3 regions of the Methylobacterium sp. CCH7-A2 genome follow, and region 2 is predicted to be linked to each of the others. Evidence: predicted binding sites of a transcription regulator. Region 2 holds the regulator's gene; each other region holds the start of a gene.

Region 1 (7,763 bases), on a different contig from region 2:
TTATCCTGACGGCCGAGGGCAAGGCCTTCTGCGCCGGCGGCGACATCGTCGCCTGGGGAGGGCTCTCACCTTTGGAGATGGGGCAGGGCTGGGTGCGCTCTGGTCACCGCGTCTTCGATAAGCTGGCACGGATGAAGCCGCCGGTCATCGCCGCGATGAACGGCCATGCCCTCGGCGGCGGCCTCGAACTTGCTGTCACCGCCGATATCCGCATCTGCGAGGTCCAGGCCAAGATCGGCCTGCCCGAGACCGGGCTCGGCATGATCCCGGGCTGGTCGGGCACACAGCGTCTGGTCAGGCGCCTCGGTGGACAGGTCGCGCGGCGCCTCGCGCTCTCCGGCGAGATCGTGACCGCCGAACAGGCGTTGACGCTCGGCATCGTCGATCAGGTCGTCGAGAAAGGCGGCGCGCTCGCGGCCGCGCAGGCCATGGCCGAGCGCATCTGCCGACGCGGGCCGGTCGCGAACCTCATCGTCAAGCAGCTGATCAATGCCGCCGAGGGCGAGGATAGCGGCGCGGTCATGGAAGCGCTGGCGAGCTCGCTCATTTCCTACACGGATGACGTCAAGGAAGGCGTCGCGGCCTTCCAGCAGAAGCGCACACCGACGTATCGGGGGGAATGAGATGGCGCGCCCCGTTGCCATGATTACCGTCGCAAGACGCGGCATCGGTCTCGCCCTCGCCAAGCCACGACATCGCCTTCAGCGATATCGTCGAGGACGAGGCCGTAGCCGAAGCAATGAAACTGTTAGAAGCGGAAGGGGCGAGGGTCCGCTTTTTCAGGCACGATGTCGCGGAGGTCGCGAGCCATGCCGGTCTCATCGCGGATGTGAAGACCGCCTTTGGCCGGCTTGTTCTCTTCGTCTCACGGAAGAGTAGATCACCGCGATTATCAGGGAACAGGAATCGGGTGTCACGGTCGGCGAACTCTGCCGCAAGCAGGTGTGAGCGACGTCAGCATCTACAAGCGGAAGGCGAAGTTCGGTGGTATAAATGACAGCTCAGTTCAGCGCCCAAAGATACGCGAGTGTCGCGGCAATGCCGAGCGTCGTTCGGACGGCATGAAGGCGACCCCAGCTTTCGATCAAGCTACGCGACGCCGGTCCCGCATCAGCTTCGGCAATCGCCTTCAACTTGTTATTCGTCGGCATCATGCCCAGCAGGGTGTAGGGCCAGTTGGCCAGGATCAGGGCTGCTCCAACAACCCAGCGCCAATCTTTTGTGAGCCACGCCGCAGCAAGGCCCATTGAGGCAGAGGCAACTGCCAAGCTGCCTTGCATGACGAAGCCGCCCGCATAACTCGGCTTCCACTCCTTCAACATGCTCTTATCATCAAGACCGAGACGCGCAGGTTGTTCCGCGATGTTTATGTAAAAAGCAGCCCCTCCGAAGGCTGCGGCCAACACAAGAGCGATTTGTCCCGCAATCATCCCAGTTGGCCTTTTTTATCTCGTGCACTTTGCGAAATACTATTCCGAGTTTGTGATGTTGACCAGCGGGCATGGTCAGCAGCCTCATATTCGCCAGAGAAAATTGCCTGAGCAAGGCAGTAGAGATCCGCTCGCCGACGCTCGGAAATCCTTGATCCTGCAGGGTGCGCTCTCGCGCTGACCGTGCGCTGTGAGCGCCGCGGCACAATCGCGCCACATCGGCTCCGGGATTTCCTGTGCCGCGTCCGGAAACCTCCTTGGCGGGCCGCTGCCGGCGTCCTTTAGCGCTTAGAGGATCGGGGCGAGACCACAATGGCGACAATCAGAAAGCTCCGAGGCCGCTGGCCGGTGCGACGGCGCGGCATGGCCCCTCGCGCGAAGAGCTTCGACAAGAAGACCGACTGCCGTTGACATGGCCCATCTGGTTGGTGACGTGGGCGAAGCAGACGGCGCGCTTGCCGCAAGCCTGCGCGAAGGCATACAGCGCGGCAGCCTCCATCTCGACGGCGAGCAGGCCGCGTGCGGTCATGGTGGCGATGGCGCGCTCCGTCTCCCTGAAAGGCGCGTCGGTGGTCCAGGTCGCGCCGCGCAGCACCGGCTCACGCATGCCGTCGAAGGCGCTCTCGAGCGCAGCGATGACGCCAGTGTCGGCCTGGGCGAAGTCCGATGGCGGCAAGTAATGGTAGCTCGTGCCCTCGTCGCGCAGGGCCTGTTCGATCAGGATGAAATAAGGCGGCGGCCGCACCGGCTGCAGTTGCCCAGACGAGGTCATGCTGATCAGAAGCCTGCAGCCGGCGGCGAAGAACTGTTCCGCCACCAGCACGGCATAGGAAGCGCCGACGACGCAGCCAACGATGCCAAACTCGACGTCGCCCTCCACGAAACGATCTAGTTCGCTGTGATAGCAGGCCCAATCTCGGTCAGTCGTTGCGCGTCCGTCCTGGCGCAGCCGCCGGACGAGATCGCCATCGGGGTCGAGCACGCAGATCGCCGGCACGTCGCGCACGGCCAGACCTTCGTGGCGGCGCGCTTCGCGCAGCAGGTTTCCCGGCTCGAAGGCGGATGCTTCAGAGTGGTGCTTGTTGGCCAGTATCGGCATGGGCCTGTCGCGGTGGTCTGTCATGGTGTCGTGGGCTCGCTCGCCAGGCCTTGCGCCATTCTGGTCATGACTGCACCGCCGCTCACGTCGCTGACTTCCTAAACAGGCACCAGATGAAATCCTGACGATTCCCGGCGGGCGTCAGATGTGTCTGCGGCTGTTGGTTTACGAGTTCATAGTCCGCCCCGAGCTCTGCCTGGAGCATAGCTGCCGAATAGCGCCTCACGGGAAGTCCGCTGCATCGCTCCGGGCCGGTCAGGGAGAAGGGCGCGAGGATGACGAAGCCCCCAGGCCTGAGGCCGCAATCGAGGGCGCGGACATAGGCGGCGCGGTCGGCTGCCTCGACGAGGAAATGAAACACCGCACGGTCGTGCCAGAGTGCAAAGGCGTCCTGCGGGGGATGCCAAGCGGTCACGTCCTGGGCGCACCATGTCACGCGGCCGCCGTGGTCTCCCAACCGCTTCTGCGCGACGGCGAGGCCGGCCTCGGCGATGTCGAGCACGGTCAGGGTCGAGTGGCCGGCACCCAGCAACCTGTCGATCAGCACAGAGGCGCCGCCACCGATGTCGATGATGGGGGCATTGGCGCTGATCCCGGAACGCGCGATCAGGTCGAGCGAGAGCGTCGGGTCGTCCTGGAACCAGCTGACCTCGTCCGCCTGCCGGGTGCTGTAAACATTTTCCCAATGCTGCTGGCGCGGGCTCGACATGGCTGGCTCTCCGATGCTGCGACGACCCCTTGGGCCGCCGGCCGTTTGGCGGCAGCAAAGCCCGTCATGACGAGGCGGTCATCCCCCGCCGACGCACGAATTACGTCTAACACAACGTCCTCGTGTCACGCAGGCGTCACGTTTGCGCATTAGCGATAATCCGAACTATAATGATTTTTGTTCGGATTATACGAACGAATTTCTGCTGAAGGAGAGTGTTGATGCTGTCGGTTGTCGATGTTTCCGTCACCTACCCGAACGGTGTCGAGGCACTGAAGACGACTAATGCGACTTTCGCGCGCGGGCAGTTCATCGTGCTGCTCGGCAAGTCGGGCGCCGGGAAATCGACCCTTCTGCGTAGCCTGAACGGACTTGTCCGGCCGACGCAGGGCGATGTCCGGAGCGAGGGGCACGGATCGATCTTCGCCAGCGGGGCGACGTTGCGGGCCCACCGCCGCCGGACGGGCATGATCTTCCAGCAACACCACTTGATCGGCCGTCTGACGGCGCTTGAGAACGTTCTGACCGGCCGCCTGGCTTCACACGGGTTTCTGAGGTCGCTCGCGCCTCTGCCCCGCGCTGATCGAGTCATGGCGCTTGAGGCTCTCGACCGGGTCGGTCTTGCCGACCGCGCACTGGATCGCGCCGATCAACTCTCGGGCGGGCAGCAGCAACGGGTCGGGATAGCGCGTGCGATGGCGCAGAAGCCCGAGATCGTGCTTGCAGACGAGCCGGTCGCTAGCCTTGATCCCGCGACCGCCGCCAAGGTGCTGGAGGACCTGCACCGGATCTGCCGGGAAGATGGCATCACCGCGATCGTCAGCCTTCATCAGGTCGAACTGGCGCGCCAGTTCGGCGACCGGATCTTTGGCCTGGCGAAGGGAGAGATCGTGTTCGAGGACGGTCCCGAGTCAGTCGGCGGCATCGCTCTTGACCACATTTACCAGACGCGCACGGCCGAACTTGTCGCCGCCTAAAAATCGACCCCTACAATCGATCAGGACATCGTCATGAAGCGCAGAACGTTCATCGCCTCAGCCGCTACGGCTGGCCTATTTGCTCTGGCCGGCCCTGCCTCCGCCGACAAGGCAAACCCGGACAAACTGCGCATTGCGCTTTTGCCGGATGAGAACGCGTCCACGATCATCCAAAATGCGCAGCCGCTCAAACTCTTTCTGGAGAAGACGATTGGCAAGCCAGTCGAGATCATCGTGACGACGGACTATTCGTCAATGATCGAGGCGATGCGGTTCGGTCGGATCGAGGTCGGATATTTTGGTCCGTTCTCCTACGTCCTAGCGAAGTCGAAGGCGCCGGAAATCGAGCCGTTCGCTGTCGGCGTCGAGAAGGGCAAGCCGAACTATAACTCCATTCTGATCGCCAACGTCGATGGTCCGGTTAAGGAACTGGCTGACGTGAAAGGCAAGCCGTTCGCATTCGGCGATCAGGCTTCGACGTCGAGCCATCTCGCGCCGCGCGCGCATCTGGCCAAGAACGGCCTGATCGGGGACAAGGATTACAAGGTCGTCCATCTTGGCAAGCACGATGCGGTGGCGCGAGCAGTCGCGGCCGGACAGATTCCCGCCGGCGCCCTGTCGGAGGCGATCTATAGGGTTCTGGTCGAGACAAACAAGGTCGATGCGACCAAGCTCAGGCAAATCGCTCTGTCGGACCCGATCCCGAACTACCCGATGACGATTCAGGGCTACCTCAAGCCTGAACTCAAGGACGCGATCAGGAAGGCGTTCCTCGAACTCAAGGATCCCGAGATCCTCAAGCTGTTCCGGGTCGAGCGGCTCGCGCCAGCCACCGACAAGGACTATGACGTCTTGCGCGACATGGCGAAGATCCTCAATCTCGATATCGCCAAGCTCGGGTGATTGGCATGAGCGCATCCGGGTCCTTCGATACAATTCTTGCCGAAGAACGCCGCTCCGCCTTGCGTGGGGCGGGGCTTCTGGCCGCGATCATCGCCGTCTGCGTCATCGCGTTGGGTGTGACGGGATTTTTCGACCTCCAGCGCTTCATCGAGAGCGGCCCGGCGATCAGCCAGCTTGCCGACGAAATGATCCCGCCCGATTTCGGGCGCTGGCAGTCTTGGCTGCGGCCGCTATTTGACACCCTTGCTATGTCGATCGCGGGCACGGCGCTCGCGGTCGTCTTCTCGCTGCCGCTGGCGCTGTTGGCCGCCCCGAACACCAGCCCGCACCCGGCTGTCTGTTTTGCCGTCCGAACCCTTTTGGCGTTCCTCCGTTCCGTGCCGGAGATCATCCTTGGCGTGCTGTTTGTGGCGGCCGTCGGCTTTGGCGCATTGCCCGGCGTATTGGCGCTGGCGCTTCACTCGGTCGGGATGGTCGGCAAGTTCTACGCTGAGGCGATCGAACATGTTGACCCCAAACCTCTGGAAGCGGCGCGAGCGGCCGGCGCGACACCACTGCAGGTCATCGCGCATGCGGTCCTGCCGCAGGTCCTGCCGCAGCTCACGGACGTGACGATCTATCGCTGGGAGTATCATTTCCGCGCTTCGGCCGTGCTTGGCATCGTCGGAGCCGGCGGGATCGGGTTCGAGCTGATCGCGGCCTTGCGCCTGCTGAACTATGATCAAGTATCGGCGATCCTGCTCTCGATTCTCGCCTGCGTCGTCGCCGTCGACAGCATCGGCGCATCTCTCCGAAAGTCTCTAAAATGACAAGCTCGCCATTGGCGGCCTTGCCTCTTGTTGTCCTGACCAGCCGGTCCTTCGACGAAACCCGCGCGACGTTCGATGGCGCGGCGCGTGTTTTGTCCAACCAGGCGGTCGAGCCTTGGTCGCGCGAGTCGCTCATCGAGCGCTGCCAAGGCGCGTCCGCTCTCATGGCGTTCATGCATGATTACATCGACGGCGCTTTTCTCGATCGATGCCCCGATCTGCGGATTATCGGCGCCGCGTTGAAGGGCTATGACAACATCGACGTCGAAGCGGCGACGGAGCGCGGCGTCTGGGTCACCATCGTGCCCGACCTGCTGACCGTGCCAACGGCAGAGCTGGCGGTCGGGCTCACGATCGCGCTTGGACGCCATATCCGGATCGGCGACGAGCGAATCCGGCATGACGGCTTCGCAGGTTGGCGGCCGCAACTCTACGGGACAGGTCTGTCGGGTTCAACCGTTGGAATCGTCGGGTTTGGACAAGTGGGGCAGGCCATCGCGCGATGCTTGTCGGGCTTCAACTGTCGGCTGATCGCCTGCGACGCGCAGGATCGCGAGATATCCCAGCCCATCGAGATGGTGGCGCTGTCGGCTTTGCTGGCACAGGCCGACATCGTGATCCTGGGACTCCCGCTGACCCCAAGCACTCTCTCTTTGATGGACGCCGCCACCATCGCCCAGATGAAACCGGGTGCTCTCCTGGTCAATCCAGCCCGTGGGTCGCTCGTCGACGAGCAAGCTGTCGCCGATGCCCTCGATAGCGGTCGACTGGGCGGCTACGCTGCCGACGTCTTCGAATGCGAGGATTGGGCGAGGCCCGACCGACCTCTCGCGATCCATCCTCAACTGATCGCGCAACGGGCCCGCACTGTCCTGACGCCGCATCTCGGCTCGGCGGTGACCCTAGCGCGGCGCCAGATCGAGCTATCGGCCGCGCATAGCATCCTTCAAGCTCTGGCTGGGGCCGCGCCTGACGGCGCGGTCAACCAACCTCACATCTGATGCGCTCTCTGGATGACGACTAATCGATGCTGAATCTTGTCCATGCGCGAACCTTTCTAGCAATCGTCGAGACGCGTGGGGTGAGATCGGCTGCGCGTCTGCTCGAACTCGCGCCGTCGACGATCATCGATCACATCCGCCAGTTGGAAGAGGAACTGGCTGTTCCCCTGCTCGATCGCCAGACCCGAGAGGCCAGAACAACGGCGGAAGGGGAGCGTTTCCTGCCCATCGCGCGTGCGCTCGTCGAGACAGCAGAGCGCGCACCTGCCCTGTTGCGCGATCGCCATTTGCGAATTGTCTCCTCGAGCAATGTCGGCATCTACATGCTGCAGCCATCGATCGCGGATTTTCAGACCACGACCGGCATCACTGTCGAAACCTGGATTGGCCCCAATCCCGATGCGATCGACCGCATGGGGCGCGGCGAAGCCGATCTTGCCGTGCTGGAATGGTGGGACGAGCGAAAGGGCTTCTCGGCCCGGACATGGGCATGCGAGCCGCTCGTGATCATCGTTGCCCCCGGTCATCGCTGGGGCGGGCTTGACGCGCTCACGGTCGAGGAGTTGCTCACAGAGCCATTGCTGGGTGGTGAGCCTGGGACAGGGACAGGCCGGCTGCTGCGTCAGCAGCTTGGACCCCTGGCAGATCAATTGATGACGATCGGCGGTTTGGGGAGCACGGAGGCTGTCAAGCGCGCCGTGCGTGCGGGTCGCGGTGCTTCCGTCGTGATGAGGTCGGCCGTTACAGACGAGATTGCGGCTCATCAACTGGTGGCGCTGTCTTTGCGCGGGATCGCGCTGTCCAAAGAGATCAAGATGGTCGTCCCAGAGGCTCT
Region 2 (7,763 bases):
GACCGGTGCTGCTGACCTTCGAGGACCTCAGCGAGCAGCGCGTCACCGAGCGGATGCGGGTCGACTTCGTCGCCAATGCCAGCCACGAGCTGCGCACGCCGCTGGCCTCGCTGCTCGGCTTCGTCGAGACGCTGCAGGGCCCGGCGCGCAACGATGCCGGCGCGCGCGACCGTTTCCTGGCGATCATGCGCGAGCAGGGGCTGCGCATGGCGCGGCTGGTGGACGACCTGCTCTCGCTTTCGCGGATCGAACTGCGCGCCCATCTGGCGCCGGAGACGCCGGTCGATCTGACCGGCATCTCGCGCGAGATCGTGGATTCGCTGACGCTGATGGCACGCGAGCGCGAGGTGACGCTGACGCTGCGGGCGCCGACCGAGCCGGTAAACGTACCGGGCGACCGCGACGAGCTGCTGCGGCTGATGGAAAACCTCGTCGAGAACGCGATCAAGTACGGCAAGAGCGGCGGAGAGGTCGTGATCGACGTCGTCGACGGGCCGCTCGAGGTCAGCGTCGGCGTGCGCGACGATGGGCCGGGCATCGCACCGGAGCATCTGCCGCGGCTGACGGAGCGCTTCTACCGGGTCGATACCGCGGCGAGCCGCGAGGCCGGCGGCACGGGGCTCGGCCTCGCCATCGTCAAGCACATCGTGCTGCGCCATCGCGGGCGGCTGACGATCGAGAGCGCGCTCGGTGAGGGTGCGACGTTCAGGGCTGTTTTGCCACGTTTCGGGGCTTCGGCGCGCAAGCCTTGAGGGCGTTTCTTAACGCTGCGTGACGCCTTCATGACAGCATGCGTGACGAAGTGTCATGAAGCTGTCATGCAGAGGGTGTTCTGAACGGCTCGCTGAACCTGCGACCCAGAGAGGACATCTCATGCGCAAACTTCTCATTCTCGCGGCCGCGACCATCGGTCTGTCGGGCGTCGCCCAGGCCGCCGACATCACCGGCGCCGGCGCGACCTTCCCCTTCCCGATCTACTCGAAATGGGCCGAGGCCTATAAGAAGGAGACCAATATCGGTCTCAACTACCAGTCGATCGGCTCCGGTGGCGGCATCCGCCAGATCAAGGCCAAGACGGTCGCCTTCGGCGCCACCGACGCTCCCCTCAAGGGCGAGGATCTGGCCAAGGACGGCCTCATCCAGTTCCCGACCGTGATGGGCGGTGTCGTCCCCGCGATCAACATCGCCGGCATCGACGCCCGCCAGCTCAAGCTGACCGGCCCGATCATCGCCGAAATCTACATGGGCACCGTGAAGAAGTGGAACGATCCCAAGATCGTCGCCCTCAACGCCGGCCTGAAGCTGCCCGACGCCAACATCAATCCCGTCTATCGCTCGGACGGTTCGGGCACGACCTTCGTGTTCACCGACTATCTCTCCAAGGTCTCGCCGGAGTGGAAGTCCAAGGTCGGCGCCAACACCTCGGTGCAGTGGGCCGTCGGCATCGGCGGCAAGGGCAATGAGGGCGTCTCGGCCTCGGTCAAGCAGGTCGCCAACTCGATCGGCTATGTCGAATATGCCTACGCCAAGCAGAACAAGCTCAGCTACGCGCTGATCCAGAACGCCGAGGGCAACTTCCCGGCGCCGGACGACAAGTCGTTCCAGGCCGCGGCCGCGAACGCCAACTGGAACGAGGCTCCCGGCTTCGGCATCTCGCTGAACAACCAGAAGGGCGCCGAGGCCTGGCCGATCACGGCCGCGACCTTCCTGCTCGTCCACGCCAAGCCGGAGAAGCCGGAAGAGGTGCAGGCCGCGCTGAAGTTCGTCGACTGGGCCTTCAAGAACGGCGACCAGATGGCGCTGGACCTCGACTACGTGCCGCTCCCGGCCAACGTCAAGGATCAGGTCCGCGCCGCCTGGAAGGGCGTGACCGACCCGTCGGGCAAGCCGATCTTCTGATCACCGACTGAGGGCGAGGCGGAACCCGGTTCCGCCTCGTCTTCCTCATCAGGCCTCCATCCCGAGCAGCGGCGGAACCGCTGTTCCGGCTGAGGGCCCTCCCGAGAGCCTTCGCCTTCCGCCTCGCATCCTCGTTCCGCCACGACCGGAGTTCCACGGATGACCGCCGTGACCGACACTCTGAGCATTCCGGCCGCGCGGCCGCAGCGAAAGACGCCGAAGGGCACCTTCGACATCGTCTTCCGCAATGCCAGCCTGATCTCGGCCCTGTTCGTGCTGTTGCTGCTGGCCGGCATCATGCTGTCGATGGTCATCGGCGGCTGGCCGGCCTTCAAGGCGTTCGGGCTGAGCTTCATCACCGGCTCGCAATGGGACACCCAGGCCGATGTCTATGGCGCCTGGCCGGCCATCGTCGGTACGCTCTCGACGGCGCTGATCGCGCTGCTGATCGGCGTGCCGCTCTCGCTCGGCATCGCCGTCTACCTCACCCAGCTTGCCCCGCCCTGGTTCAAGCAGCCAGTCTCGACCACGATCGAGCTGCTCGCCGCCGTGCCCTCGATCATCTACGGCATGTGGGGCCTGTTCGTCTTCGTGCCGCTCTTCGCGGCCTATGTGCAGGTCCCGCTCTCGAACATCGTCGAGGGGATGCCGATCGTCGGGACAATCCTGTATTCGCGCTCGCCCTCCGGACTGGGCATCCTGACGGCGGGCATCATCCTCGCCTTCATGATCATCCCCTTCATCGCCTCGATCGTGCGGGACATGCTCGATCAGATCCCCTCCGTGCTGCGCGAGAGCGCCTATGGCATCGGGGCGACGACCTGGGAGGTCGTGCGCCATGTGCTGGTGCCGCAGGCCGGCGTCTCGATCATCGGTGCGATCATGCTGGGTCTCGGCCGCGCGCTCGGCGAAACGATGGCGGTGACCTTCGTGGTCGGCAATGCCAACCGCCTCTCGGCCTCGATCATGGATCCGGGCTCGACCATCGCCTCGCGCATCGCCAACGAGTTCAACGAGGCGCTGGGCCTGCAGATGAACGCGCTGATCGCGCTCGGCTGCATCCTGTTCTTCGTCACCTTCGTCGTCCTGGTCGTCGCGCGCATCCTGGTGTCGCGGGTCAAGACCTTCTGAGCGAGCCCGATCATGAGCCTGACGACCTCCTCCACCGCTCCCGCCGCCCCTTACGCCGCCTGGGGCCGCGTCCGGCAGAGCCGCCGCACCGCCGACAAGGCGATGCGGGTCATCTCCGCCGGCTTCACCTTCCTCGCCATCTTCGTGCTGTTCTGGATCCTCGGCATGCTGATCGTGAAGGGCATCGGCGGGCTCTCCGTCGCCACCTTCACGCAGATCACCCCTGGCCCCGGATCGCAGGGCGGCGGCCTCGCCAACGCCATGGTCGGCTCGATTGTGCTGACCTTCCTCGGCATCGCCGTGGCGACGCCGATCGGCGTGCTGGCGGGCACCTATCTGGCGGAATACGGCAAGGGCTCGAAGCTGGCCGACCTGATCCGCTTCATCAACGACATCCTACTCTCGGCGCCCTCGATCCTGATCGGCCTGTTCGTCTATGTCATTCTGGTCGAGCCGGTCGGCGGCTATTCCGGCTGGGCCGGCGGCGTCGCGCTCGGCATCATCGCGATCCCCGTGATCGTGCGCACCACCGAGGACATGCTGCGCCTGGTGCCAGGCCCGCTGCGCGAGGCCGGGGCTGCGCTGGGCGCGCCGCCTTCCGTGGTGATCACCTCGATCACCTGGAAGGCCGCGAAGGCCGGCATGGTCACCGGTATCCTGCTGGCGCTCGCCCGCATCGCAGGCGAGACCGCACCGCTGATCTTCACCGCGCTGAACAACAATTTCTGGTTCTCGTCGGACCTGATGGGCGGCGTGTCGAACCTGCCGGTGACGATCTACCAGTTCGCCTCCGCGCCTTACGAGAACTGGCAGCAGCTCGCCTGGGCCGGTTCGCTGATCATCACCCTGTCGATCCTGCTGCTCTCGCTCGTCGCCCGCCGCATCGTGCGCGGCGGCAAGTGAGACCCGCCTAACCTATCTCCGTCGCGTCAGATCCGAAGGAACCCGTCGATGCTTTCGACCCTCGAACTCAGCCCGCAGTCGCTCGACGCCGACGCGCCCGTCCGGATCGCGGTGAAGAACCTCGATTTCTACTATGGCGAGCACAAGGCGCTGAAGAACATCAATCTCGACTTTCGCGACCGGCATGTCACGGCCCTAATCGGCCCCTCGGGCTGCGGCAAGTCCACGCTGCTGCGCATCTTCAACCGGATCTATTCGCTCTATCCCGAGCAGCGCGCGACCGGCGAGGTCATGCTCGACGGCCGCAACGTCATCTCCAACGACGTCGACGTCAACGAGCTGCGCTCGCGCATCGGCATGGTCTTCCAGAAGCCGACGCCCTTCCCGATGTCGATCTACGACAATGTCGCCTTCGGCATCCGCCTCTACGAGAAGCCGCCGAAGTCGGAGCTCGACGACCGCGTCGAGGGCGCGCTGCGCCGGGCCGCGCTCTGGGACGAGGTCAAGGACAAGCTCAAGACCTCCGGCATGGGCCTTTCGGGCGGCCAGCAGCAGCGCCTCTGCATCGCGCGCACCATCGCGCAGAAGCCGGAGGTCATCCTGTTCGACGAGCCGACCTCGGCGCTGGACCCGATCTCGACCGGCAAGATCGAGGATCTGCTGGAGCAGCTGAAGGCCGACTTCACGATCGTCATCGTCACCCACAACATGCAGCAGGCGGCGCGCATCTCGCAGTACACCGCCTTCATGTATCTGGGCGAGGTGATCGAGTTCGCCGCGACCAACACGATCTTCATGAACCCGAGCAAGAAGCAGACGCAGGACTACGTCACCGGCCGCTTCGGCTGATTTGGCCGCCGCTTCCGCTCCGCATCCAAAGGACAACGCCGCGATGACCGAACATATCGTCCGCTCCTACGACGCCGAACTGGAGTCGCTGCGCCGCAGCCTCGCCGAGATGGGCGGCATGTCCGAGCGCATGCTCGGCGATTCCACGGTCGCGCTGGTGCGCCGCGACACGACGCTGGCCCAGAAGGTGATCTCCGCCGACCAGCGGCTCGACAACCTGCAGCGCGACGTCGAGGAGCGCGCCGTGCTGACGATCGCCCGGCGCCAGCCGCTCGCCAACGATTTGCGCGAGCTGATCTCGGCGATCCGCATCGCCTCGGACATCGAGCGCGTCGGCGACCTCGCCAAGAACATCGCCAAGCGCGCGGTCGCGATCTCCGGCCAGTTCTCGCCGCCGCACCGCGCCGTCGTCGGGCTGGAGCATATGAGCCGGCTGGTGCAGGCGCAGCTCAAGGACGTCCTCGACGCCTACGCCACCAGCAACGAGCAGAAGGCGCTCGAGGTCTGGCATCGCGACGGCGAGATCGACGCGCTCTACACCTCGCTGTTCCGCGAGCTGTTGACCTATATGATGGAAGATCCGCGCAACATCACCTTCTGCACGCATCTCCTGTTCTGCGCCAAGAACGTCGAGCGCATCGGCGACCACACCACCAACATCGCCGAGACGATCCACTATCTCGTCACCGGCGAATCGCTCGACATCAACCGTCCCAAGCTCGAGACCACCGACATCACGGTCGAGGCCGTGACAGGGAGCTGACAACACCGACTGCGCCGGAGCCTTCGCCGTCAGGGTCGGGCCTGTTCCGACCATCCACGTCTTCGCCGGACCCACGCCGCGTTCAAGACGTGGATGCTCGCCACAAGGGCGAGCATGACGATGCGTTTCGGCACAAACGCCAAGAACGGAACCGTGCCATGGCCGCCCGCATCCTGATCGTCGAGGACGAGGAACCCCTCACCCTGCTGCTGCGCTACAACCTCGAGGCCGAGGGCTTCGCAGTCGACAGCGTGGCGCGGGGGGACGACGCCGAGCTGCATCTGCGAGACAACACGCCCGATCTCGTGCTGCTCGACTGGATGCTGCCCGGTCTCTCCGGCATCGAACTGTGCCGGCGGCTGCGGGCGCGGCGCGACACCGAGCGCGTGCCGATCATCATGCTGACCGCCCGCGGCGAAGAAACCGAGCGCGTGCGCGGCCTCGCCACCGGGGCCGACGACTATGTCGTCAAGCCGTTCTCCCTGCCGGAGCTGATCGCGCGCATCCAGGCGCTGCTGCGCCGGGCGAAGCCCGGCCATGTCGCGGGGCTGCTGGTCGCCGGCGATCTCGAACTCGACCGCACGACGCGCCGCGTGCGCCGGGCCGGCGAAGAGCTGCATCTGGGGCCGACCGAGTTCCGGCTGCTGGAATTCCTGATGCAGGCGCCGGGCCGGGTCTATTCGCGCGCCCAGCTGCTCGACGCCGTCTGGGGCCGCGACGTCTACATCGACGAGCGCACGGTCGACGTCCATGTCGGGCGGCTGCGCAAGGCGATCACGCCGGGCGACGCCAAGGATCCGCTGCGCACCGTCCGTGGCGCGGGCTACGCCTTCGACGAGACCTTCGCGCGGGCGTGAGGGAAACCGTCATGGTCGGGCGCAGACCCGAGCATCTCGTGACGCCGAGGCTCCCCTGCCGTGCCGGCCATAGATTCTCGGGTCGAGCCCGAGAATGACGAGGTCGCTCCGGCATGCGCCTGATCGCTTGACCCGCGACGCCCGACGGCGCAAGCCGGCCCGATGCAGATCAAAGACATCGCCATCATCGGCGCCGGCCCGGCCGGGCTGATCGCGGCCGAGCGGCTGGCCCAGGCCGGCCACCGCGTGACGATCCATGAGCGGATGCCGTCGCCGGCGCGCAAATTCCTGCTCGCCGGGCGCGGCGGGCTCAACCTCACCCATTCCGAGCCGCTGGAGAGCTTCCTGCCGCATTACGGCGCGGCGCGGGACTGGCTCGAACCCGCCATCCAGGCGTTTCCACCGCAGGCGCTGCGCGATTGGGCCGACGAGCTCGGCGCGGAGAGCTTCATCGGCACCAGCGGGCGCGTCTTCCCGAAGGCGATGAAGGCGTCGCCGCTGTTGCGCGCCTGGCTGCGCCGGCTCGACGGGCTCGGGGTGCGGCTCGAAGCCGGCCGGCGCTGGACCGGCTGGAACGACGAGGGCGCGCTGACCTTCGCCACGGCGGCCGGCGAGGTGACGGTCGCCGCCGATGCGACGCTGCTTGCGCTGGGCGGGGCGAGCTGGCCGCGGCTCGGCTCGGACGGTGGCTGGGTGCCGCTGCTGGCCGGCAAGGGCGTTGCCATTTCGCCGCTGCGGCCCGCCAATGGCGGCTTCGCCGTGGCCTGGTCCGACACGCTGCGCGAGCGCTTCGCCGGCGCGCCGCTGAAACGGATCACGCTTCGCTTTGCCGGCAAAGAAATTGTTGGAGAGGCGATGATCGACGCGCATGGACTCGAGGGCGGCGCGATCTATGCGCTGTCGGGGTCGCTGCGCGAGGCGATCGCGCGCGACGGTTCGGCGCTGCTCGAGATCGACCTGCGGCCCGATCTCGACCTCGCCCGTCTGACCGAGAAGCTCGGCAAGCGTCGGCCCGGTGAGACGCTCAGCAACCATCTGCGCAAGGCGGCAGGGCTGTCGCCGGCGGCGGTGGCGGTGCTGCGCGACAGCGTCGGCGGCAGGCTCGACGAGAGTCCCGCGGCGCTCGCGGCGGCGATCAAATCCGCGTCTGTGCGCCTGACCGGGACGATGCCGCTCGACCGGGCGATCTCCAGCGCCGGCGGCATCGCGGCCGGCGAGATCGACGGGGGCTTCATGCTGCGGCGCCTGCCGGGCGTCTTCGTCGCCGGCGAGATGCTGGACTGGGAGGCGCCGACCGGCGGTTACCTCCTGCAGGGCTGCTTCGCGACCGGCGTCGCGGCGGCGGCGGGGATGGTGGCGTG
Region 3 (7,763 bases), on a different contig from region 2:
CGCGAGGCCCCGCCGTCGGGTCTGCGATCGATTGTGACGCTCACGCCGCCCGTTCCAGCGTCATCGGCGTCGCGCCATCCATCCGGCCGATCGCCGCCAGCACGGGAGCGAGTTCATCCGCCGCCATCTGTTCGAAGGGCAGGTTGACGAAGGCGGTCACCCGTGCGGTGAGCTGGCGGTAGCTCTGCAGGAAGGCCGCACGCTGGGCGGCAGCGGGGCCGGCTGCCGCCGCCGGATCGTCCAGTCCCCAATGGGCACGCAATGGCGCGCCCGGAAAGACGGGGCATGGCGTCTCCGCCGCGCCGTCGCAGACGGTGACGACGAGGTCCAGTGGCGGCGCCTCGGGTCCGAGGAACTCGTCCCAGGACTTCGAGCGCATGGCGGAGACGTCGTATCCGAGTTCCGCCAGCAACCCGAGGGCCGCCGGGTGAGGCGCCTCCTGCGGGCGGCTGCCGGCCGAGAAGGCCTCGATCCGTCCCAGGCCCTCACGGTTGAGAATGGCCTCGGCCATGATGGAGCGGGCCGAGTTGCCGGTGCAGACCACGAGGACACGCAGCGGCCGCTCGCTCGCGACGGGCTCGCGCCGCGCCGGGATCGCCGTGGCCCCTGGCGGGCAGGCGGCCGGGCCCTGGGTGCAGCAGGCATCCGTCAGGAACGCCAGCAGCGCATCGGCGGGGCCTGGCTTGGCGGCGAAGATGATGTGACGCCCCTCGCGCCGCGAGGCCAGCAGGCCGACCTGCTCCAGCGCCGCGAGATGGGCCGAGAGGGTGTTGTGCGCGACGGCGAGCAGCCGGCCGATATCGCCCGCTGCCAGCCCATGCGGCCGGTAGCGCATCAGCAGGCGAAAGATCTCGAGCCGCGTCGGCTGGGCGAGCGCTGCCAGGAGCGCGACCGCCTCCGCGGATTCCAGCCTCGGCGCCGGCCCCTGCTTCACGCGGCGTCATCCCTCTGCAATGGATCGGCGCGCGACGTGTCCTTGCCGATCGCGTCCAGCCGGTGCTGCAGAGCCATGCCCTTCAGCGTCGCCAGAGGCAAGCTCGCGAAGAGCGAGATGCGGTTGTTCAGCATGCGGTAGGCATCGGCGAAGGCGAGCGCCTTCTGAACGTCGTCGCCTTCATGGGCGGCCGGATCCGGCAGGGTCCAGAGCGCCGTCACGGGATTGCCCGGCCAGGCCGGCGGAACGGCATTGGCCGCCGTCTCCGAGAGGGTGAAGACGAAGTCGAGCTGCGGCGCGTTCGGGCCGGAAAATGCGTCCCAGCTCTTGGGCCGCAGGTCGGAGACATCGTGGTTGAGCGATTTGAGCAGCCTGACGACGAAGGGATTGATCGAAGCACGGGGCTGCGAGCCGGCACTGTAGACGGCGAACTTGCCGGCCATGCGCCGCATGATCGCCTCGGCCATGATGGAGCGCGCGTGATTGCCTTTGCACACGAAAAGCACCGCGAGAGGAGAGGTCGTCATGGCGTCGTCCCGATATGTCGGTTTCGGATGACATGAGTCTCATCACAGAATATGTCGTTGTCAACCGACATATTGACATGATGCCTTCATCCGGGTGATGCAGCCTCCCTGAGACAGACAGGGAGCAGAGTCATGCGGATCGGCATCAACGGCATGGGGCGGATCGGGCGTCTGGCGCTGCGGGCCGCCCTGGGGGCGGCCGACCGGCAGGGCGACGATCCGCGCGCCGGCAACCGGCTCGACGTCGTCCATCTCAACGAGATCAAGGGTGGTGCGGCGGCGACCGCCCATCTGCTCGAATTCGACAGCATGCAGGGCCGCTGGCGCGGCGGCATCGCGAGCGCCGGCGAGGATGCGGTCACGATCGGCGAGCGCCGCTTAAGTTTCTCGGCGGCGGGCGAGCCGGGCGACATCTCCTGGGGGGATCTCGGCGTCGATGTCGTGCTCGAATGCACCGGCAAGTTCCTGACGCCGGCGACACTGGAGGGGCATCTGAAGCGCGGCGCCAAGCGCGTCATCGTCGCCGCCCCCGTGAAGGACCCCTCGGTCCTCAACGTCGTCGTCGGCGTCAACGAGCATCTCTACGACCCCGCCGTTCACCCGATCGTCACCGCCGCCTCCTGCACGACGAACTGCCTAGCCCCGGTGGTGAAGGTCGTGCACGAGAATTTGCGCATCCGGCACGGCCAGATCACCACGATCCACGACCCGACCAACACCAATGTCGTGGTCGATGCGCCCCACAAGGATCTGCGCCGCGCCCGCTCGGCGATGCTCTCGCTGCAACCGACGACGACCGGCAGCGCCACCGCGATCGCGCTGATCTATCCCGAGCTGAAGGGCAAGCTCGACGGCCACGCCGTGCGCGCGCCCGTCCTCAACGCCTCTCTGACCGACTGCGTCTTCGAGTTGGAGCGGTCGACGACCGCGGCCGAGGTCAACGCGCTGTTCGCGGAGGCGGCCAAGGGGCCACTGGCCGGAATCCTCGGCTTCGAGCCGCGCCCGCTGGTCTCGATCGACTATCAGCGCGACACGCGCTCGAGCATCGTCGACGGTCTCTCGACGCTGGTCACCGACGGCACGATGCTGAAGGTCTACGCCTGGTACGACAACGAGATGGGCTATGCCTGCCGCATGGTCGATCTCGCCTGCCATCTCGAACAGGCCGGGATCTGATCGGGTGACCGAGGGAACCCGCAACTACGCCATCGTCACCGCCGCCTATTGGGGCTTCACCCTGACCGACGGCGCGCTGCGCATGCTCGTGCTGCTGCATTTCTTCCGGCTCGGCTATTCGCCCTTCACCCTCGCCTTCCTGTTCCTGCTCTATGAGGCGGCCGGGATCGTCGCCAATCTGATCGGCGGCTGGCTCGCGGCGCGCTACGGCATCACCCGCATGCTCGCGGTGGGTCTCGGCACGCAGATCGCGGGCTTCCTGCTGCTGTCGGGCCTGTCGCCGGACTGGACGGCCGCTGCCTCCGTCGCCTGGGTGGTGATGGCGCAAGGCGTCTGCGGCGTCGCTAAGGACCTGACCAAGACGGCCTCGAAATCGGCGATCAAGGTCGCCGAGGCCGCGGCACGCAGCGAGGACGCTGAGGGACGGCTGTTCCGCTGGGTCGCCTGGTTCACCGGCTCCAAGAACGCGATGAAGGGCGTTGGCTTCTTCCTGGGCGGGCTGCTGCTGGAGGCGCTCGGCTTCCGCGGCGCGCTCTGGGCGATGGCGGCGATGCTGGCGCTGATCCTGCTCGGCGTGGTGATCGCGCTGCCGGCAATGATGGGCAAGGCCAAGGCGAGCAAATCCGCGCGCGAGCTCTTCGCCAAGAACCGGGGCGTCAACCTGCTGGCGCTGGCCCGCGTCGCGCTGTTCGGAGCGCGCGACGTCTGGTTCGTCGTCGGCGTGCCGGTGTTCCTCTATGCCTCGGGCTGGACCTTCACCATGGTCGGCAGCTTCCTGGCGCTCTGGACGATCGGCTACGGCCTCGTTCAAGCGGCTGCGCCCGCCCTCATCGCCCGAAGCGCCGACGGGCTGTCGAGCGAAGTCCCGGCGGCGCGGCTCTGGTCGCTGGCGCTGGCGGCGATCCCCTTTGCGCTCGCCGCCTTGCTGCTGAGCGGGGCCGTCTCCCGGCCCGATCTCGTGCTGGTCGCGGGGCTTGGCCTGTTCGGCTTCGCCTTCGCGGTCAACTCGTCGCTGCACTCTTACCTGATCCTGGCCTATGCGGGCTCGGAGAAGGCGGCCGAGGATGTCGGGTTCTATTACGCCGCCAATGCGCTGGGGCGGTTCGGCGGCACGCTGCTCTCGGGCCTGCTCTACCAGGCGGGCGGGCTGCAGGCCTGCCTGATCGGCTCGGGCCTGATGCTGGCGGCGTGCTTCGTGGCGACGCTGGCTCTCCCGGGGCGGAGGGATGCTCCGCTCCGGGCGTGAGCCGGTTCAGGCCGCCTTGCGGGCGACGTCGAAGGGGATTTCGATGTCGACGGCCAGCGTCGAGACCTGGGCGCCGCGCTCCATCGTGACGCTGACCTTCTCTGAATCGATCTGCATGTGCTTGGAGATCGCACGCAGGATCTCGTCCCGGAGCTTGGCGACGAGATCGGAGTCGCCGACCGCGGCGCGCTCATGCGCCAGCAGGACCTTGAGGCGCTCGCGGGCGGCGGGGGCCGACTGCACGCGCGAGAAGAAACGACGCAGGTTCATGCCGCCTTCCTTCCGAAGATCTTGCCGAAGAAGCCGCGCTTCTCGCCCGGGACCATGATCGGCAGGTTCTCGCCCTGGAGCCGGCGCGCGGCCTCGAAATAGGCGATCGAGGGGGCGCTGCGGTCATCCGCCAGCGTCACCGGCGAGCCCAGATTGGAGGCGCGCAGCACGTCCATGCTCTCGGGGATGATGCCGAGCAGCGGGATGGAGAGGATCTCCAGCACGTCGTCGACCTTGAGCATGTCGCCGCGCTCGGCCCGGACCGGGTCGTAGCGGGTCAGCAGCAGGTGCTTCTCCATGTGCTCGCCCTGCTCGGCGCGCAGCGTCTTGGAATCGAGCAGGCCGATGATGCGGTCGGAATCGCGCACCGAGGAGACCTCCGGATTGGTCACCACGATGGCGACGTCGGCATGGCGCATGGCCAGCGTGGCGCCACGCTCGATACCGGCGGGGCTGTCGCAGATCACCCAGTCGAAGACGCTCTTGAGCGCGCCGATGACCTTCTCCACGCCCTCGGCGGTGAGGTTGTCCTTGTCGCGGGTCTGCGAGGCCGGCAGCAAATAGAGCGTCTCGACGCGCTTGTCGCGGATCAGCGCCTGGGTGAGCTTGGCCTCGCCCTGGATGACGTTGACGAGGTCGTAGACGACCCGGCGCTCGGCCCCCATGACGAGGTCGAGATTGCGCAGCCCGACGTCGAAATCCACCACCACGACCTTCTCGCCACCCTTGGCGAGCGCTGCCCCGAGCGCGGCGGACGAGGTCGTCTTGCCGACGCCTCCCTTGCCCGAGGTGACCACGATGACTTTGCCCATAGACCTCTCCCGATTGTCCCGATGTCGCCTGGTCAGGCGATCGACCCGACCTTGAATGTTTCGCCTTCGAGCCAGATCTGCACGGCCTTGCCGCGCAGCTCCGGCTCCATGTCCTCGGCTGTCTTGTAGAAGCCGTCGATCGCCAGCAGCTCGGCCTCGAGCCGGCTGCAGAAGATGCGCGCCGACGCGTTGCCCATGGTGCCGGCGAGCGCCCGGCCCCGCAGCGTCCCGTAGACATGGATCGAGCCGCCCGCGACGATTTCGGCGCCCGAGGCAACCGAGCCGACGATGGTGACGTCCCCCTCTGGGAAGAACAGCGACTGACCCGAGCGCACGGGCTGGGTGACGATGATCGACGGCATCGGCTTGCCCGGCGTCGGATCCGAGCGGACGACGCTCTCCGGCGCCACCGCGTCCGGCACCGGCTCCGGAGCCGCCTCGGCGGCCGGCGGCTCGACATCGGCGGTGGAACGCCCGCCGGACATCGCCGGCGGCAGATCCGAGCCCAGCATGGAGGCCCTGGCCCCCTCGATGCCCATGATCCGGACGCCGCGACCGGACAGCTTGGCGACGAGGTCGCGCAGCTCCGCCCGGTCCAGCTCGAGCCCCTCGATGTCGAGCACGACGGGCCGCCGCAGGAAGAAGCCGGCCGAGAGCGCGGCCAGTTCGTCGAGCCGGATCAGCCAGTCCTCGAGCGGCAGCTCGGGGGTCAGCGTCAAGGCAAGGTAGGAGCGCCCCTTGAGGCGGATGGGCCTGGGTTTGGTTAACACGGCGGTCATCTTGGTAAATTTTCGGTGTCTTCGGTGTATTCAGCCAATGGTTAACGGCCGGTAAATGACGCTGCTCCTGAGGCCATTCGCACGAGCTGTGGCAGCCGCGCCGCAACGCCTCGCAAAGCATGAGGCGGCTCGCCCCGAAACGTGCGATCCTCGCGGCCGGGCGATGGGCCTGCGGAGCCGACCATGGACATCATCGTCACGCCCAGCGGCCTGACCAGCTGGGCCCTGACCGACCTGCTCGGACGCGATATGGGGCGCGTCGAGCTGGCGGCGCCGGGCGAATACCGAATCATTCCCGGTGAGCGCGTCGCCGAGACCATGCGCGCGATGAAGCATGGCCCCTTCGCCACGCTCGACGCCGCCCTGTCGCAGATCGAGGTTTTCACCCGCTCGACCTGCCGGCTCGCCCCCGCGGCCGACTAGCGCGGAGCGGCGGGAGCGGCCGACCCGGTGCGCGCGCGCAGCGTCTGCGCGACCGCGGTTCCCTGGTCGATCAGCAGGTTGATGTCGTTGGTGGCGACGATCAGCCGGGCGCCGAGATCGAGTGCATGCGATTGCAACAGCGCCGCGCCGACGCCGATGACGCCGAAGATCTTGCCCTGCGCACGCGTCGCCGCCGCGACAGCCGCGAAGGCGGCGAGAACCTCGGGATGGTCGACCGCGCCGAGGTGGCCCATGTCGGCGGCGAGGTCGTTGGCGCCGATGATGACGGCGTCGATGCCGGCGACGGCCGCGATGTCACTGGCCGCCGCGACGCCACCGGCGCTCTCGACCATGGCGACAATGAAGGTGTCCTGCTCAATTTGCCGGACCATCTCGGCGGCCGGTGGCACCTGGAAGCCGAGCCGCGCCAGCGGGCTCGGCAGAGAGCGCTTGCCGAGCGGCTGGAACCGGCACTTCTCGACGATCAGACGCGCCTCTGCAGCGGTCTCGACATGCGGCACCACCACGCCCTCGGCGCCGCAGTCGAGCACCCGCGCCAGGTCGGGCACATAGGGACCGCCGACGCGGACGAGGCAGGGCAGCCCGGCCTCGCTGGCGGCGACGCTGATCGAGGCGGCGTCACCGATCGCGATCGGGGCATGCTCCATGTCGACCAGCAGGAAATCGAAGCCGCAACTGCGCGTGACCGTGACGATCTCGACCGTGCGGACGACGCAGGCCGCCAGGCCGATCGCCGTCTGGTCGCCCGCCATCATCGCCTTCAGCGTCCGCCGCATGCCGTTCTCCCTCGCTTCGCCGGCGCGCCGATGGGCTGGCACGCGGCCTCTGTGCAGGATGCGTGCAAGCGTGCGGCGTGACCAGCCGGGCCGCACCGACGCATCGCGGACGCTTGAACCCGGCCGCCGCCGGCCCCACAAGAGCGTTCAAAGGGCGCCTCCCGGCGCTGCTCCACGGAGACGATGATGGCTTTGCCGCAGACGATGAAGCAGGTGCGCTTTTCCGGGCCCGGCGGGCCGGAGGTGATCGAGATCGAGACGGCCCCCGTGCCGCAGCCGGGAGCGGGCCAGGTCCTGATCGCGGTCGCTGCCGCCGGCATCAACCGGCCGGACTGCCTGCAGCGGGCCGGTGGCTATCCGCCGCCGCCCGGCGCGACCACGGTGCCGGGGCTGGAAGTCTCCGGCCACATCGTCGCCGTCGGCGCGGGCGTCGCCGAGAGCCGCATCGGCGAGGCCGTCTGCGCGCTGCTGATCAGCGGCGGCTATGCCGAATATGCCGTCGCCGACGAGGCGCTCTGCCTGCCGGTGCCGAAGCCGCTCTCGCTGCTGGAGGCCGCCGGCCTCCCGGAGAACTATTTCACCGTCTACGACAACGTCTTCACCCGCGGGCGGCTGCGGGCAGGCGAGACCATCCTCGTCCATGGCGGCTCCAGCGGCATCGGCTCGACCGCGATCCAGCTGGCGAAGCAGGCGGGCGCGACCGTCTATGCGACGGCCGGCTCGCCCGAGAAATGCGATTTCTGCCGGTCGCTGGGGGCCGACCAGGCCATCGACTACCGGGCGCAGGACTTCCTGGCCG

The links. Region 2 encodes PhoB, which activates phosphate uptake and scavenging genes when phosphate is short. Its sites were predicted from a motif close to TGTCATNNANCTGTCAT; they were not measured.
Region 1: the regulator PhoB is predicted to act here: its motif matches at 3,362-3,378, upstream of phnC (phosphonate ABC transporter ATP-binding protein).
Region 3: the regulator PhoB is predicted to act here: its motif matches at 1,535-1,551, upstream of AX750_RS20735 (ArsJ-associated glyceraldehyde-3-phosphate dehydrogenase).

Annotation. Positions count from the first base shown of each region.
Region 1 covers NZ_LSKN01000220.1:8,460-16,222, reverse strand. Annotated here, with positions in the region: gene AX750_RS16210 (enoyl-CoA hydratase/isomerase family protein) at 1-623, shown strand, start outside; gene AX750_RS16205 (DUF1772 domain-containing protein) at 1,002-1,430, opposite strand; partial or broken gene AX750_RS16200 (nucleoside phosphorylase) at 1,855-2,529, opposite strand; gene AX750_RS16195 (class I SAM-dependent methyltransferase) at 2,612-3,238, opposite strand; gene phnC (phosphonate ABC transporter ATP-binding protein) at 3,460-4,215, shown strand; gene phnD (phosphate/phosphite/phosphonate ABC transporter substrate-binding protein) at 4,249-5,118, shown strand; gene phnE (phosphonate ABC transporter, permease protein PhnE) at 5,124-5,927, shown strand; gene AX750_RS16175 (phosphonate dehydrogenase) at 5,924-6,928, shown strand; gene AX750_RS16170 (LysR family transcriptional regulator) at 6,955-7,763, shown strand, end outside.
Region 2 covers NZ_LSKN01000298.1:174-7,936, reverse strand. Annotated here, with positions in the region: gene AX750_RS22755 (ATP-binding protein) at 1-752, shown strand, start outside; gene pstS (phosphate ABC transporter substrate-binding protein PstS) at 874-1,899, shown strand; gene pstC (phosphate ABC transporter permease subunit PstC) at 2,059-3,030, shown strand; gene pstA (phosphate ABC transporter permease PstA) at 3,043-3,933, shown strand; gene pstB (phosphate ABC transporter ATP-binding protein PstB) at 3,982-4,782, shown strand; gene phoU (phosphate signaling complex protein PhoU) at 4,826-5,545, shown strand; gene phoB (phosphate regulon transcriptional regulator PhoB) at 5,704-6,402, shown strand; gene AX750_RS22720 (TIGR03862 family flavoprotein) at 6,565-7,763, shown strand, end outside.
Region 3 covers NZ_LSKN01000282.1:1,379-9,141, forward strand. Annotated here, with positions in the region: gene AX750_RS20725 (metalloregulator ArsR/SmtB family transcription factor) at 41-934, opposite strand; gene AX750_RS20730 (arsenate reductase ArsC) at 931-1,461, opposite strand; gene AX750_RS20735 (ArsJ-associated glyceraldehyde-3-phosphate dehydrogenase) at 1,594-2,637, shown strand; gene arsJ (organoarsenical effux MFS transporter ArsJ) at 2,642-3,883, shown strand; gene minE (cell division topological specificity factor MinE) at 3,890-4,153, opposite strand; gene minD (septum site-determining protein MinD) at 4,150-4,965, opposite strand; gene minC (septum site-determining protein MinC) at 4,998-5,744, opposite strand; gene AX750_RS20760 (hypothetical protein) at 5,928-6,167, shown strand; gene AX750_RS20765 (aldolase/citrate lyase family protein) at 6,164-6,964, opposite strand; gene AX750_RS20770 (NAD(P)H-quinone oxidoreductase) at 7,148-7,763, shown strand, end outside.